DNA from 2 places in the Priestia aryabhattai genome. Region 1 is predicted to be linked to the other one. Evidence: riboswitches for the same ligand, from Rfam matches in the RefSeq annotation. Region 1 holds a riboswitch; the other holds the start of a gene.
What was found. Region 1 has a riboswitch for S-adenosylmethionine ahead of M3225_RS16435 (trans-sulfuration enzyme family protein). Riboswitches for the same ligand answer to the same signal wherever they lie in the genome.
Positions count from the first base shown of each region.

Region 2: it holds a riboswitch for S-adenosylmethionine, as region 1 does, so the genes downstream of both, metK (methionine adenosyltransferase) here and M3225_RS16435 (trans-sulfuration enzyme family protein) in region 1, are expected to answer to the same signal.

Region 1 is NZ_JAMBOQ010000003.1:651,804-659,607, reverse strand. It holds gene putP (sodium/proline symporter PutP) at 1-1,122, shown strand, start outside; gene M3225_RS16450 (SIMPL domain-containing protein) at 1,223-1,882, shown strand; gene M3225_RS16445 (hypothetical protein) at 1,945-2,211, shown strand; gene M3225_RS16440 (trans-sulfuration enzyme family protein) at 2,249-3,430, opposite strand; gene M3225_RS16435 (trans-sulfuration enzyme family protein) at 3,414-4,559, opposite strand; SAM riboswitch class I at 4,631-4,748, opposite strand; gene M3225_RS16430 (hypothetical protein) at 4,915-5,577, opposite strand; gene M3225_RS16425 (spore coat protein) at 5,647-6,705, opposite strand; gene M3225_RS16420 (CotH kinase family protein) at 6,936-7,804, opposite strand, start outside.
Region 2 is NZ_JAMBOQ010000001.1:1,230,655-1,238,458, forward strand. It holds gene M3225_RS06330 (tetraprenyl-beta-curcumene synthase family protein) at 1-349, opposite strand, end outside; gene M3225_RS06335 (alpha/beta fold hydrolase) at 381-1,157, opposite strand; gene M3225_RS06340 (gamma carbonic anhydrase) at 1,265-1,792, shown strand; gene M3225_RS06345 (phosphatase PAP2 family protein) at 1,984-2,508, shown strand; gene M3225_RS06350 (glycosyltransferase family 4 protein) at 2,527-3,672, shown strand; gene metK (methionine adenosyltransferase) at 3,704-4,906, opposite strand; SAM riboswitch class I at 5,039-5,156, opposite strand; gene pckA (phosphoenolpyruvate carboxykinase (ATP)) at 5,531-7,120, shown strand; gene M3225_RS06365 (DUF2584 domain-containing protein) at 7,155-7,397, opposite strand; gene M3225_RS06370 (alpha/beta hydrolase family protein) at 7,453-7,804, opposite strand, start outside.

The sequences.
Region 1 (7,804 bases):
GCCAAAATTCTTCGAACGGTATCAGCGATCGTTATCTTTATCTTCTTCACTCTTTACACTTCAGCTGGTATGGTATCAGGCGGACGCTTATTTGAATCAGCATTTGATTTACATTATCAGATTGGCTTGTTTGTAACAGCATCTGTTGTTATTGCCTACACTCTTTTCGGTGGATTTTTAGCCGTTAGTTTAACAGATTTTGTTCAAGGTGTTATTATGTTTCTTGCTTTAGTTTTAGTACCCATTGTGGCTTTCACCGATGTTGGAGGCGTCAACACAACAATGGATATTGTCCAGGAAGTTAATCCAACATACCTTGACATCTTTAAGGGTACAACGGTTTTAGGTATTATATCTTTCTTAGCCTGGGGACTTGGCTATTTTGGACAGCCTCATATTATCGTTCGCTTTATGGCTATCTCTTCTGTTAAGGAATTAAAACCCGCACGCCGTATTGGAATGAGCTGGATGATTATTTCTATTATTGGTGCGTTGCTGACAGGACTTGTTGGAATTGCATATGTAGAAAAAACGGGTATGAAGCTAGCAGATCCTGAAACTATTTTTATTAAATTTGCAGATATACTTTTTAACCCTTTAATTACCGGGTTTTTATATGCTGCTTTATTAGCTGCGATTATGAGTACCATTTCTTCTCAGCTACTTGTAACAGCAAGCTCTGTTACAGAAGACTTTTACAAAACATTTTTTCGTCGTCAAGCCTCTGACAAAGAGCTTGTGACTGTGGGGAGAACTGCGGTTTTAGGCGTTGCAATTATCGCTATTGTGCTGTCTTTGAGACCTAGTGATACCATTTTAGGATTGGTCGGCTATGCTTGGGCTGGATTTGGTTCTGCTTTTGGTCCTGCTATTCTGCTGAGTCTGTATTGGAAGCGTATGACACGATGGGGAGCACTTGCAGGTATGATTGTAGGCGCTGTCACTGTATTGATTTGGGTGAACGTACCAACTTTAAAAGATGCTCTTTATGAAATGATTCCTGGGTTCTTTTTAAGTCTGTTAGCTGTCATCGTCGTAAGTTTAATAACAAAGAAACCGTCAAACGATGTTCAAAATCAATTTATTGAAATGAAAGAAATTTTAATGCAAGAATCGAAATAAACAAAAAGGTACACAAGTTTTTACTTGTGTATCTTTTTTGTTTTTAATCTCCATTTCTTATCATATACATACTAAAGATCAGTGAAGGAGGTTTTTTTGTATGCAACATTCTTATTTCCCTTATGAACCTACACAGCAACTGCGCGTAGATACACAAAATAGAGAAATTAAAGTAATTGGTGAAGGAACAGCTGCAGCAATTCCAAATGAAATTTCCATGACGATTGGAACGCGCACGGAGAACCGAGATGTTCAAGAAGCCTTAAAAGAAAATTCAGCTGTTTCAAATACTCTGCTGCAAGAGATGAAAAACCTTGGAATCAATGACCAGCAAATTGAGACGGCTTCCTTTACCATAAATCCTAAATATGATTACAGTGATGGAAAATCGACTCTTACAGGATACGAAGTACAGCACTTGTTTAGAGTAAGAGTACAAGATGTAAAACAAGCTGGCGATGTCTATAACGCTACTTTTTCAAGCGGAGCCAATGTAGCGCAAGACCTTCAATTTCACGTTACGAATGATGATAAATATGAACAAGAAGCGATAAGTAAAGCTTTATTAAATGCCAAAGAAAAGGCCTTTACCATTGCTAATACGCTACAGCTTCCGATTAACCAAATCCCTATTTTAATCGAAGAAGGCCCCGTCTATCAGTCATCTGGCTCCTCGCCTAAGTTATTAGCAGCCTCTCCCCCTATTCAAGCTCAGTCCTTGACTGTATCTGCTTCTGTAAAAGTTACGTACACGTATTAATACTTGTGGTAAACTATAAGTTACTATAATGAAGAAACTAATCTAAAGGAGCTCTTTGCACAATGACTTCTGAACATTTACTAGCAGCTTATCAAACCCTATGGTTGAACCGTTCGTTCGCTTCCAAACAATCCATGACAAGTGAAGATCAGCTTCACGAAGCCATTCTGAAAGATTTAAAGGATGAAATGACTCATCCGCGCGTCCGACAAACACCGCATATAAAATATCATCTTGGCATAAAAAGAATTCTAAACAGCAGCCTTTCCTCTGATGAAAAAGTTGCGCTTACGTCACTATACACAAACCTTTTAGATAGCTGTATATAACTACAAAAAAGGACCTCCTTGATGGAAGTCCTTTTCTTTATTTAATTAAGGCTTTCTCTTCTAAGTTTTGAAAAACAGCGTTAAAGTCTTGCTTCAAATCCTCGAATTCCTCTAATCCTACGGAAAGGCGAAGAAGGGAATCAGTAATTCCTTTTTCATCACGTACTTCTTTTGGGATACTTGCATGAGACATTGTTGCAGGATGCGTTAAGATTGATTCAACTGCACCTAGACTAACGCCAATTGAAGCCAATTTGACTCCTTGTAAAATATGTCGTGCTACTTTTTCATCCTGTACTTGGAAAGAAATCATAGCTCCATATCCATTTGCTTGTTCTGAAATCAGTTTGTGATCCGGATGACTTTTTAAGCCTGGGTAGTATACACGGCTTACTAAAGATTGTTCTTCAAGCCACTTCGCAAACTGCAGTGCTGTTTTTAACTGCTGATCTAAACGAACTTTTAGTGTCTTGATTCCTCTAAGAAGCAAAAAACAATCTTGTGGTCCTAGAATAGCACCAAAAGCATTTTGTACAAACTTTACTTCTTCTGCTAGCTTTTCATCGCTTACCACAACTAAACCACCAATGACGTCACTGTGGCCGCTGATATATTTTGTAGCACTGTGAATCACAATATTTACACCAAGGTCAATCGGCTGCTGTAGATAAGGTGTTAAAAACGTGTTATCCACAATTGTAAGGATATTGCGCTCCTTCGCCAAACTTGCTACTGCTTTAATATCCGTTACGTGTAAAAATGGATTTGAAGGGCTTTCGATATAAATAGCCTTCGTATCTTTTGTGATAGCTTCTTCTACTTTCTCAACCTTCGTTGTATCAACAAAGGTTGTTTTAATACCAAACTTTGAAAATAACCGTGTTAATACACGATATGTCCCGCCGTACGTATCATGTGAAACTAAAATTTCATCCCCTGATTCAAAAATAGATAACACCGATGAGATGGCAGCCATACCTGATGAAAAAGCAAACCCAGCGTATCCATTTTCTAGCTGAGCAATGGTGTTTTCTAAAGCCTCACGAGTTGGGTTTCCTGAACGAGAATAGTCATAGCGGCCGTTGTTCGTCTCATCTTCTTGGTTAAATGTGGACACCTGATAAATAGGTACGTTAACCGCTCCAAAATGACCGTCAATTCCTGTATTTGCATGAATTAAGTTCGTACCAAATCTATGTTTATTATTGTTGGTATGCATCAAATGCCTCCTTCAAATCTTTAATTAAATCATCTGCGTGCTCAATTCCAACTGATAATCGCAGTAAACAGTTTGTTACTCCGACACGATTTCGAATTTCCTCGGGAATATCAGCGTGTGTTTGACGAGCTGGGAATGTCATCAAACTTTCCACACCTCCTAAGCTTTCTGCAAACGTAATAACTTTGACATTTTCCAAAAGCGTGGACACGATGTCAGGGCGTGAGACAGCAAAAGAAATCATGCCTCCAAATCCAGTCGCTTGTTTCTTCATGATTTCATAACCTGGATGTGTTTCAAGACCAGGGTAATACACTTTTTCTACGAGATCATGGGTAGTAAGCCAATTTGCAATTTTCAGTGCGTTTTCGTTATGTTTTTCCATACGAAGCGCTAGCGTCTTAACACCGCGCAATAACAACCAGCTATCTTGTGGACCTAAGATTGCCCCAGCTGCATTTTGATAAAAACGAATTTTCTCTCCTAAGCTACTACATCGAGCCACTACAAGACCAGCAACTACATCATTATGACCACCAATGTATTTGCTCGCACTATGTATCACAATATCTGCTCCAAGCTCTAAAGGACGCTGATAGTAAGGTGACATGAATGTATTGTCAACAATAGTAAGCAAATCATGCTGTTTAGCTAATGCAATAGCTTCTGGCAAATCAGTCACGTGCATCATTGGATTTGTAGGTGTTTCAATAAATAAAGCTTTCGTATTGGGACGAAGCGCATCTTTTACTTGATCGAGATGGGCTGTGTTGACGTACGAAACAGTAATTCCTTGCTCTGAAAAGATTTCATTTAGTACTCGGTACGTTCCTCCGTATAAGTCCTCTGATACAATTAAATGATCTCCGTTTTTAAATAGCGCTAAAACTGCCATTACACCCGCCATTCCTGAAGCGAATGCTACTCCTACTTCTCCTTTTTCTAAAGCTGCAATTGCTTCTTCCAATGCTGTACGAGTAGGGTTTGCCGTACGTGCATAGTCAAATCCTGTACTTTGCCCTAAAGCAGGATGAGCAAATGTTGATGCTTGGTAAATGGGTGTTGTAATAGAACCTGTTGAAGGGTCACGGCCTACTCCTGAACGAACTAATAAAGTTTCAATTTTCATCTATTTCTCTCCTTAACTCAAAATAAAAAACACTCTTCACAGATGGAAGAGTGTTCGTTTATACACGATTTCTCTCATCTGTTAGAACAATACTGATGTTCCACAGGAATTAGCACCGTTCAAATGAATGTCTCATTTGATGGTTGCCGGGCATCGCAGGGCCAGTCCCTCCGCCACTCTTGATAAGAGTTCTATATAATTGTTGTTGGTTAACGTTTGTTGTTAATAACTTTAATAAAGATTTTCTTTATTGTCAACATAATTTTCTAAAAAATTTAAATTATCTCATTTGTTTATTCGATGCACTTGTCCTGATAAGCGCATAAAAAAAGAGACGACAGCGAGGTCTCTTTTTCTAAGGCAAGTGCACAGATTTTACATGAGCTAACTTCCAATACATACTTTCTCCATTTGCCGTAATTAATTCAACAATATTATTAGAAACTTCTTTAAGTACGCCAATTTTTTCTGATTGATCTCCTAAGTCTAATACAACCAATTGATTTTCATATTTTTTAAGCTGCTCTTCAAAGTTTCTGACAAAAGGTGCAGAGGCAGGCCTTACTGGGAGCTCTTTGTCACTTAAAGAATAAGGGGTTAACTCGTTACTGTAAGGGGTAAGCCATTTTAAATGATGCAGAGAAACAAATACATTTTTATACACTGGAGAATAAAACACAAGATAATCATTCAGCACGCTTGTAATATAACCATGCAATGACTTTCCTCCTGTTACATAAATTTCAATAAATTTTCCTTTTGCCTGCTGTAAAATATTACGATAGGAAATCCGCTGACTTTCTTCTATTAAGTTCTCTTCTATTTCACGTAAAACCGTATAGTCTTCTTCTGATACTTCTCGCAAACGATGCATGTGTAAAAGAGGAATATACAAATAATCATGTCCATTATACAAAACCATAATATCTAATCCAAGATCAATAAGTCTGCCAACAAACGTCGTTTTACCTGAAATATCCAATTCCACAATTTTATTGATATAATGATTCATACTCATACTCATTCTCCTCCTTTTTCCTATATGATAGAAAAGGTGCTTTATAAGCACCTTTTATGTTCCATTTCATCATGCTTTCCAACGATAATTTTTCGTTTTAATAACTTTCTCGCCTGGTACTGAAGAGCGTGAACCTGTACGGCGTCCTCGAGAGCGATCGTCTGTGCGACCTCCTCCTGTACGGCGTCCTCCTGTACGTCCTCCCGTGCGGCTTCCTGTACGTTCTTCTTTAGACTTTGCAGATTCAGTCTCTCCATTTTCTTCTGTTTGCTCGTTATTTTGATTGTTGTCGTTTTGCTTAAAAGCTCCTTTTGCTCCTACACAAATGGTTTTAACGTGTCTTGGCTGTAAGCGTAATACTTGATTATTCTGAACAAGTGTAAATGTACCGTTTCGACTTTGTACTAACACGCCCTCTACGGCTTCAGGTCCTCCACCGTTGATAGATACCCATTTATGAGAAAGGTGTGCAAACAGATCGTTAAAATTCTTAGATTTCATATATTCTGGTTCTTGGCTCAAGAAGAGTTCATTTGCAGATTGATTATTTTGATTCCCATTGTTATTTTGATTCCCATCATTATTTTGATATTCACTTACACTCTTAACGTGTTCAGTGTTAATATAGATAACACCGTCATCCTCTGTGAGTAATACTATATAAGCAGATTCAAATGAACCTAAGACATCAAGAAGCTGACCTGCTTTTTTCTCAGGTCCACCTTGGTTAACCTGCACATATTTAGTTTTCATCAATGATAAAGTTCCAGCAAAAGTTTTTCCTCGATATAATTCTAATTCTGTGCTAATTCCTGTAAATGTTTGCGCCGAATTTGACATAGTATCTTCAGTAATGCTTTTTACATGAGCTAAGTGATAATATACAAGGGTATATTCTTGTTGATTATTATTTTGGTTGTTTTGGTTGTTTTGGTTGTTTTGATTGTTTTGATTGTTATTTTCACCATTATTGTTATTATTGTTATTATTGCTTTCTACCGCTAAGATTAAATAATCTGATTGCACGTCAACCAAATAACCTGTTTTAGATTCAGGTCCTCCACGATAAACGGTCACCACTCTTCCTTTTAGGGGTTTAAAGTGAGAAGAATAGCCTTTATCAGGCATTTGTACATTTCGGCTGCGCTTTTGGCTTGATTTTTGGCTTGATTTTTGACGTGGATTTTGATTTTGCCCTTGTTCTTGGTCATAGTAATAGTTACTCATTGTTTTTCCTCCTTATTAGTTATCCTTATTGGTCATTCATACTGTATATATACGTATCATGTACAGCTATTGATTTCCTTCATTTGCCTATTATTAACAAAATCCACTGTTGCCTATAAATCTATCCATATTTAAAGAGTCAAAAGGTTATTTTTAATATACGCTGTTCGTTCTTTTATAAAAGACAGCATAAAGTCGGGTTCTTTATAAAATTGCTCCATGTTATCTTTTACGTAAGGATCTTTTAATACATAAGGAGTGATATACTCATGCAGTTGATAAATGATTGGTTTCATATGTTCTATTGTAAATTGATTATTTAGAACATTGTTCATTTTTTGAATGTAATGTTTTTTAATGCTATCTACTGCCAATAAGCGAGCTGTAAGCGTGTTAAATCCTTGTGCACGGACGTAGTCCCCCTCCATTACTTTTCCATTTACATCTCTTCCCCAAGTTGCATCATAATCCCACGGAATCAGTTCAAATCGCCCGCTTTCATGATTTAGATAGAGAGCATAGTTATGGACAAAACCATCGTAATTCTGCATACAAATAATGCCAACTAACCAAGATAAGTAACAGTCGACGTTCAGATACTTATCAATATTCTGTTCGAATTCTGTATTTGTCCATGTATTAAGATTAAAGATAAACTTTTCTAATTTTTCCTCATCCCCTTGTTTTACTGCTTTATCTTCATATCCAGATAACAAAGTCGTTTTCGGCTTTTTATCCAAGTCGCTCATCAAAGAAAAATTAGCATCTCCGTCCACTGCATAAAATATGGATCCATCCGCTAAATTTCTTTTTTTCAAAAATAGTTCATCTACCGATTCGAGCTGAAGATATATCCCTTCATTTTTCCCATTAATCTTAAGAGTGACAAACTGAGAGTGAGGAGATAAAACGTCTAAGGAGGAGAAAAAATCGAGGGACAATTTGTTGCGCATAAGCGATGGATCTTTGTATTCAGCATTCAAGTGTATTTCTTTGGCAC
Region 2 (7,804 bases), on a different contig from region 1:
CATGAGGAGTCAACGCATCTGGCATCGATTCATGTAAGGCTGCAAAATCTTTAGGATCGAGCGAATTGCTGCGGTCACATAAGTTATCTAAGTAATCGCTGATTGTTTGGTAGGCAACAATAAATTTTACGCATTCAATCATGTTTTCTTTCGCTAAAATCGATAGGATACCGCCTCCTTCACAATGAAAAGTTTTTGTATCGATACTTGCCAATGCTTGAGTACGTAATTCTTTATTAGGAATCTTTTTTGCCCGTTCGCGCCAATAATTAAGCTCATGATGAACGACAGGAAACACTTCTCGATAAATTTTTCTCATTAATGAAATAGGATGAGACGGAATCTTCATTTATTTTCACCTCAATTTCTTACGGCACTCATTAAATGTGAAGATCAACAAAACTTTTCGCATATGTAAAAACGTATTCTCTTTCAGGCTCATTAAAGATTTCATGATACAGCTGAGACCATTCTTTGTAGATTTTTTCACTTAGCTCTATTTCATCAAACCACTGCCTAACAATCAACTTTTCAATAATTTTATCTTCTCCTGCCTGCATCACAAGAAGCGGGACATCAGGCAAACGATCGATATCTTTAAAAGCTAAGTTAACAGCTTGGATCAATTCTCGGTACCATCTTACAGAAACTTTTGTAACGTACAGTGAGTCGTTTTCATCTTCATCTCGAACTTCTTGGTTTCTTGTTGCTTTTTCAACAGTGAGACCCAAATCGAAAAGTTTGTTCGGCATGACTTTATTTAATCCTTTAGATAGCATATCTAAATAAGCCGGTACTTGCTCTTTTAATCCTAGACAAGGAGAGGAAAGAATCGCACCCCATATAGGGAGATTTTTTGTCTGCAGCGTACGAATAACCGCTAGTCCTCCCATACTGTGGCCTAACAGGAAAATAGGCAAATCATATTTTTGCGCTTCACGTACCCATTCTTCTACTTCATATACATATTCATCAAAGGATAGGATATGTCCTCTTCTTCTTGTTGTTAAGCCTTGGCCAGGAAGGTCTCCCATAATTACGTGCATTCCAACTGAACGCCACATCTCAATCAGCCAGCGATAGCGTCCGTGATGCTCCGCTGCTCCATGGACCATGACAATAACGCCTTTTGGATTTACTGCTTCCCATTTATGCATTTGAGTTACTCCTTCTTCCTTTTTTTGTTTACCTGCTTAAAAAACCTTTGTACACTTACATTAGAAGATTTACTACTTTTTTTCAACTAATAAAGGGAGATGATTTGATGATTTATCCGTATAAAGAAAAAATGCCTACCATTGCACCCAGCTGCTTTATCGCAGATTATGTCACGATTACTGGAGATGTCACCATTGGTGAAGAAAGCAGCATTTGGTTTAACACTGTTATTAGAGGAGATGTTTCACCTACTATTATCGGGAAACGAGTAAATATACAAGATCAATCAACACTCCATCAAAGCCCAAATGCTCCTTTGCTTATTGAAGATGATGTGACAGTAGGACATCAAGTCATTTTACATAGCTCCATCGTCCGCAAACGCGCGCTCATTGGCATGGGCTCTATTATTTTAGACGGCGCGGAAATTGGTGAAGGTGCTTTTATCGGTGCTGGAAGTTTAGTGCCTCCTGGTAAAAAAATACCGCCTAATACTCTCGCACTCGGCCGACCTGCTAAAGTGATCCGCGCTCTGACTGAAGAGGATTTAAAAGATATGCAGCGCATTCGTAAAGAATATGTAGAAAAAGGGCAGTATTATAAGTCTATTAAGAAATCTGATTCTTCATTATAAAGGAAACGTTCCCTCAGAAAGTCATACTGAGGGAATTTTTTTAGTATCTCCACAAACTCTCCAATCATGTTCTATTCTCCCCACAATTGTAAAGAAATTTCCATATTAATTTACATCGTTTTAGTACTGCCTCCACAATTAAAGATTAAACTGAATAATAAAGGCGTATTTATTGAAAAGGGAGCGACTCTATGAAAACCAAGTTAATTCAGTATGTATACGATGCCGAATGCCGATTATTCAAAAGTGTAAACCAACATTTTGATCGAAAGCACTTAAATAGATTTTTACGTTTACTAACTCACGCCGGCGGAGCCACGTTTACTATTGTGATAGCGTGCTTGCTGCTATTTCTGCACCCTTCATCCGTCGCTTACGCTTGTGCATTTTCTTTAGCCGTTAGTCATATTCCTGTCGCCATTGCTAAAAAACTATATCCGAGACAACGACCTTATATTCAATTAAAACATACAAAAGTATTAGAAAATCCATTAAAAGATCATTCATTTCCATCTGGGCATACAACAGCTATTTTTTCGTTGGTTACCCCTCTTATGATTGTTTATCCAGCCTTCGCTGCCGTTCTTTTGCCGCTTGCAGTAACGGTAGGAATTTCAAGAATTTATCTCGGTCTGCACTATCCGACGGATGTCATGGTAGGCCTGATACTGGGCATCTTTTCAGGTGCTGTTTCACTGAACATATTTTTAACATAATTGATAGGAGGAATACTAATGAGAATTGCTTTATTTACGGATACATTTGCTCCGGAAGTTAACGGTGCTGCTAAAACACTTTATCAATTTACTCAGTATGTCAATTCAAAGCAAATTCCCATCCAGGTATTTGCTCCTGAATTTGCTCATGACCGTTCATTTTCAACGTATGTTCACCGTTCGCCTAGCATGCCGTTTTTCCTTTATCCAAACAGCCGCTTTTCATTGCCAAACGTTCTAAAAATTAAAAAGCAGCTGCAGGAATTCAATCCTTCTCTTATTCATTTGGCCACTCCTTTTACAATGGGGCTTTGCGGCTCCTATTATGGAAAAAGATTAGGTGTTCCTCTTGTCGGCTCTTATCATACCAATTTTGATGATTATTTATCTCACTATGAACTTGAGAAGATGCGTGTACCACTGCAAAAATATATGAAATGGTTTTATAAACCTGTGCAAAAAATATTCGCTCCCTCTGAAGTGACCAAACAGCAGCTAGAAGAACAAGGGTTTCACAACGTAGCTATTTGGTCGCGAGGGGTAAATCACAAATTATTTCATCCCCACTATGACCGCTTTGATATTCGTATTAAATATAATATTAAAAAACCCTACATTTTAACGTATGTAGGAAGATTAGCTAAAGAAAAGAACGCTGATTTTTTACTGAAAATTGCACGATCTCTACCTGATCATATCCGCCATCAAATTCACTGGGTTATTGTGGGAGACGGCCCTTTAAAGGAACAAATGCAGCAGCAAGCATCTGAGCATATGACATTTACAGGCTTTCTTGAAGGTAAGCAACTTGCTCATATCTATTCATCATCTGATTTGTTTGTTTTTCCTTCAGAAACAGAAACCTTCGGAAATGTTGTACTGGAGTCTCTTGCTTCTGGAACTCCTGTGGTGGCAGCAAATGCAGGAGGAGTTAAACAGATGGTTCAGCACGGGCGAAATGGCTACCTTTGCAAACCTCACTCCTTAGAAGAATTCGGTTCGGCTATTACAGGTTTACTCGATGATTTGCACCAGCGGCTTCACTTTGGCCATGCAGCGAGACACTATGCTCTTACTCAATCATGGGATGCCATTTTTCAGCATTTGCTTTCAGAATATGAAGATGTCGTAGAAAAATCCGCTGAAGATATTCAATGGGCATAAAAAAAATCTCCGTTTTCACGGAGATTTTTTATTATTTAGCTAAAGCTTGAGTTTTTAATGTTTCAGCTTTGTCTGTGAACTCCCAAGGAAGCTCCACATCTGTACGACCAAAGTGACCGTAAGCTGCTGTTTGCTTATAAATCGGGCGACGTAAATCAAGCATTTTAATGATGCCTGCTGGACGTAGGTCAAAGTTTTTGCGTACTACATCTACTAGTACTTCTTCAGAAACTTTTCCTGTACCGAATGTATCAATTGAAATAGATACTGGTTGTGCAACACCAATTGCATATGCTAGTTGTACTTCACACTTATCAGCAAGATCAGCTGCTACAATGTTTTTCGCAACATAACGAGCTGCATAAGCTGCTGAACGGTCTACTTTTGTTGCGTCCTTACCAGAGAATGCACCGCCGCCGTGACGAGCATATCCGCCATAAGTATCAACGATAATTTTACGACCAGTTAAACCAGCATCTCCTTGAGGGCCGCCGATTACGAAACGTCCTGTTGGGTTAATGAAATACTTTGTATTTTCATCAATTAACTCGTTTGGCACAACTGGATTAATAACATATTCTTTTAAGTTACGTTGAATTTGCTCTAACGTTACTTCTGGGTGATGCTGAGTTGAAATAACAATTGTATCGATGCGAACAGGTTTGTTGTTTTCATCATATTCAACTGTTACTTGTGTTTTACCATCCGGGCGAAGGTAAGGAAGAATTTCTTCTTTACGTACTTCTGTTAGACGGCGAGCAAGTTTATGAGCTAATGAAATTGGAAGAGGCATTAATTCTTTTGTTTCGTTACATGCATAACCAAACATTAACCCTTGGTCTCCAGCTCCTATTGCTTCGATTTCTTCATCTGACATTTGACCTTCACGTGCTTCTAACGCTTGGTCTACACCAGCAGCGATATCAGCTGACTGCTCGTCGATAGATGTTAATACTGCACAAGTTTCAGCATCAAATCCGTATTTTGCACGAGTATAGCCAATTCCTTTAATTGTTTCACGAACTGTTTTAGGAATATCCACGTAAGTAGAAGTTGTAATTTCACCACTTACTAAAACTAAACCAGTTGTTACGCTTGTTTCACAAGCAACACGAGCATTTGGATCCTTTGCTAGGATAGCATCAAGAATTGAGTCAGAAATTTGGTCACAAATTTTATCGGGATGTCCCTCTGTAACAGATTCTGACGTGAACAGACGACGTTGTGTTGACATCAGTTTTCCTCCTTATAAATACGATACATTGTGATACGGTACTCATTCCCTTATTTTCATTACACGTTAAAAAATATAAAAAAACCTTTCCTTGTATCGAGGAAAGGTATCAAATTCTACATAAGCCTTTCACTCTTATCGATCAAGGTTGTGCCCTTGCATCAGGTTAGCACCTTATCGTCCACACAAAAAAATGACGATGGTTGCTGGGTTTCACAGGGCCTGTCCCTCCACCAGCTCGGGATAAGAGAGTATCCGTTCAAGGACATATAATACATGAAAAAGCGCTTCACTGTCAACAACATTCAAATGGAAATCATCTCTTTACGTTTGAATCTGTTTTAATGTAACATACTCAAATTTCAAAATAGTACACCTTATTAAGAATGATCACTAAGTTTGGTTAACAAGACAGATCAAAAAGAGACTTTCACTTGAAATAACTTCACTTTTTTCGCTTCTAGCACATATATATGTGTCTAAAATAGGTATAACGTACATTTTTTTATAATACACAAACATTTTTAGTTAAATAGTATAGAATAATTAAATAAATGTGTTATACTAATTATAAATTTCAAACATTAATGAATAAATAATAGCTAAAAAAGGAAGGTAGTGCACATGAGTACTGTTGATATGTCTATCGAATTAAATGGTTTGCTTCAATTAAAAACAACAAAACACCAATTATCTGTTCCACAACTTGTTGAAAAAATTCTAGCTCGACGCGAAGGAACGCTGACTTCTACAGGTGCTGTGTCAGTCGAAACCGGAAAATATACAGGTCGCTCTCCTTTGGATAAATTTATTGTAAGCGATGCTGTGTCTTCAAAAACGGTTGAATGGGGACCTGTCAATCAGCCAATTTCTGCTCAGCGATTCGATGCGCTATACAAAAAAGTCTTAACCCACTTAAAGAAGCAGGATGAACTTTTTGTTTTTAATGGATATGCTGGAGCTGATAAAAAGTATCAGTTACCAATTCAAGTAGTTAATGAATTTGCATGGCACAACCTATTCGCTCAGCAGTTATTCATTCGCCCTTCAGCTGAACAAAAAACAAATGATGATGTGAAGCCGTTTACAATTGTAGCAGCTCCAACATTCAAAGCTGATCCTGAAACAGACGGGACGAATTCTGAAACCTTCATTATTCTTTCATTAGAGCGGCGCATTGTGCTAATTGGAGGAACTGAGTACGCTGGTGAAATGAAAAAATCTATTTTCTCAGTGATGAACTTCTTGCTTCCTCAAAACAATATTCTATCCATGCACTGTTCTGCTAACGTAGGAGAAGAAGGTGACGTTGCATTATTCTTTGGTTTATCTGGAACGGGTAAAACAACGCTTTCTGCTGATGCAAATCGTCGTTTAATCGGAGATGACGAGCACGGTTGGTCAAGCTCTGGTGTATTTAATATTGAAGGAGGCTGCTACGCGAAATGCATTCAGCTTTCTGAAGAAAAAGAACCGCAAATTTTTAATGCAATTCGCTTCGGCGCCGTACTGGAAAATGTAGTGTTAAATCAAAATACGAAAGTAGCAGATTACAATGATAATAGTTTAACAGAGAATACTCGTGCCGCTTATTCAATTGACTCTATTGATAATACGGTATTGCCAAGCGTCGCTGGGCACCCTACAGCTATTGTCTTTTTAACTGCTGATGCCTTCGGCGTCTTGCCTCCAATCAGCAAGCTTACAAAAGAACAAGCGATGTACCATTTTCTGAGCGGATATACTAGTAAGTTAGCTGGAACAGAACGCGGCGTAACATCGCCGCAGGCTACTTTCTCTACATGCTTTGGTGAGCCTTTCTTACCTCTTGCTCCAACAACTTATGCAGAAATGCTAGGAAAGAAAATCGATGAACATAATGTAAATGTCTACCTTGTAAACACTGGATGGACCGGCGGTGAATACGGTGTGGGTGAACGAATGAAGTTAAGTTACACTCGAGCTATGGTTCAAGCAGCTCTTGAAGGAGAACTAGCTAATACCGAAACAGTAACAGATGCTATTTTTGGTTTATCGATTCCAACTCATGTTCCGGGAGTTCCTGATGAAGTGCTTCAGCCTTCTAAAGCATGGAACGATGCAACAGCTTATAACCAAAAAGCAACTGAGCTTGCCGCTAAATTCAAAGCTAATTTCAAGCGTTTTAATGATGTAGCATCTGACATTTCAACATTAGGCGGACCTAGAGTCTAATAAAAAACCGATCGTCTTATGGACGATCGGTTTTTTAGTTAGTCGAATATAATTTTGTCAGTTCATATGTGACAATGGTTTTTTCCTGCTCCATTTCTACCTTACGCACAACAGCAGTTCCAATACATTCTCCATTTTTCGTTTTGTGAATGTTTAATGGAATATCTAACGGATACAAACGATATCCTTTTTTCTCAATTTGAAAAATGTTATCCGTTACACGTTTTTCGTTGCCTTTTGTCACAATCATTGTATTTAATTCTAGTGGCATCCCCATTTTTTTCTCACTCCTCACTGTTATTCTACTTGTTTTTTCTATCGTAGCATATCTTTTATTGCGCTTTCATCCACTTTGTTAACTTCTTCACCGTTTCTCGATTTTCTTTTGGTGGAAAAGCATGTGGAAAGTTTTCAAAGTACCAGCTGGTAACTTTTTTATTGGACTCTTTTAGTTTGGATTCGAGCTGATAGGAATGATCAATCGACACGTTTTTATCTTCTAAACCATGAATGAGCAAGACCGGCGGCTCGACGAGATGAGCACGATGCAAAGGTGTCCTCCATTCGTATCTTTCAGGATATTTAGCAGGAGTTCCTCCAATCACCCGCTTCATCATTCTTCTTAAATCTTCCCTTTCTTCATATGTCAGCACCATATCCGTGACGCCTCCCCACAACACAAGA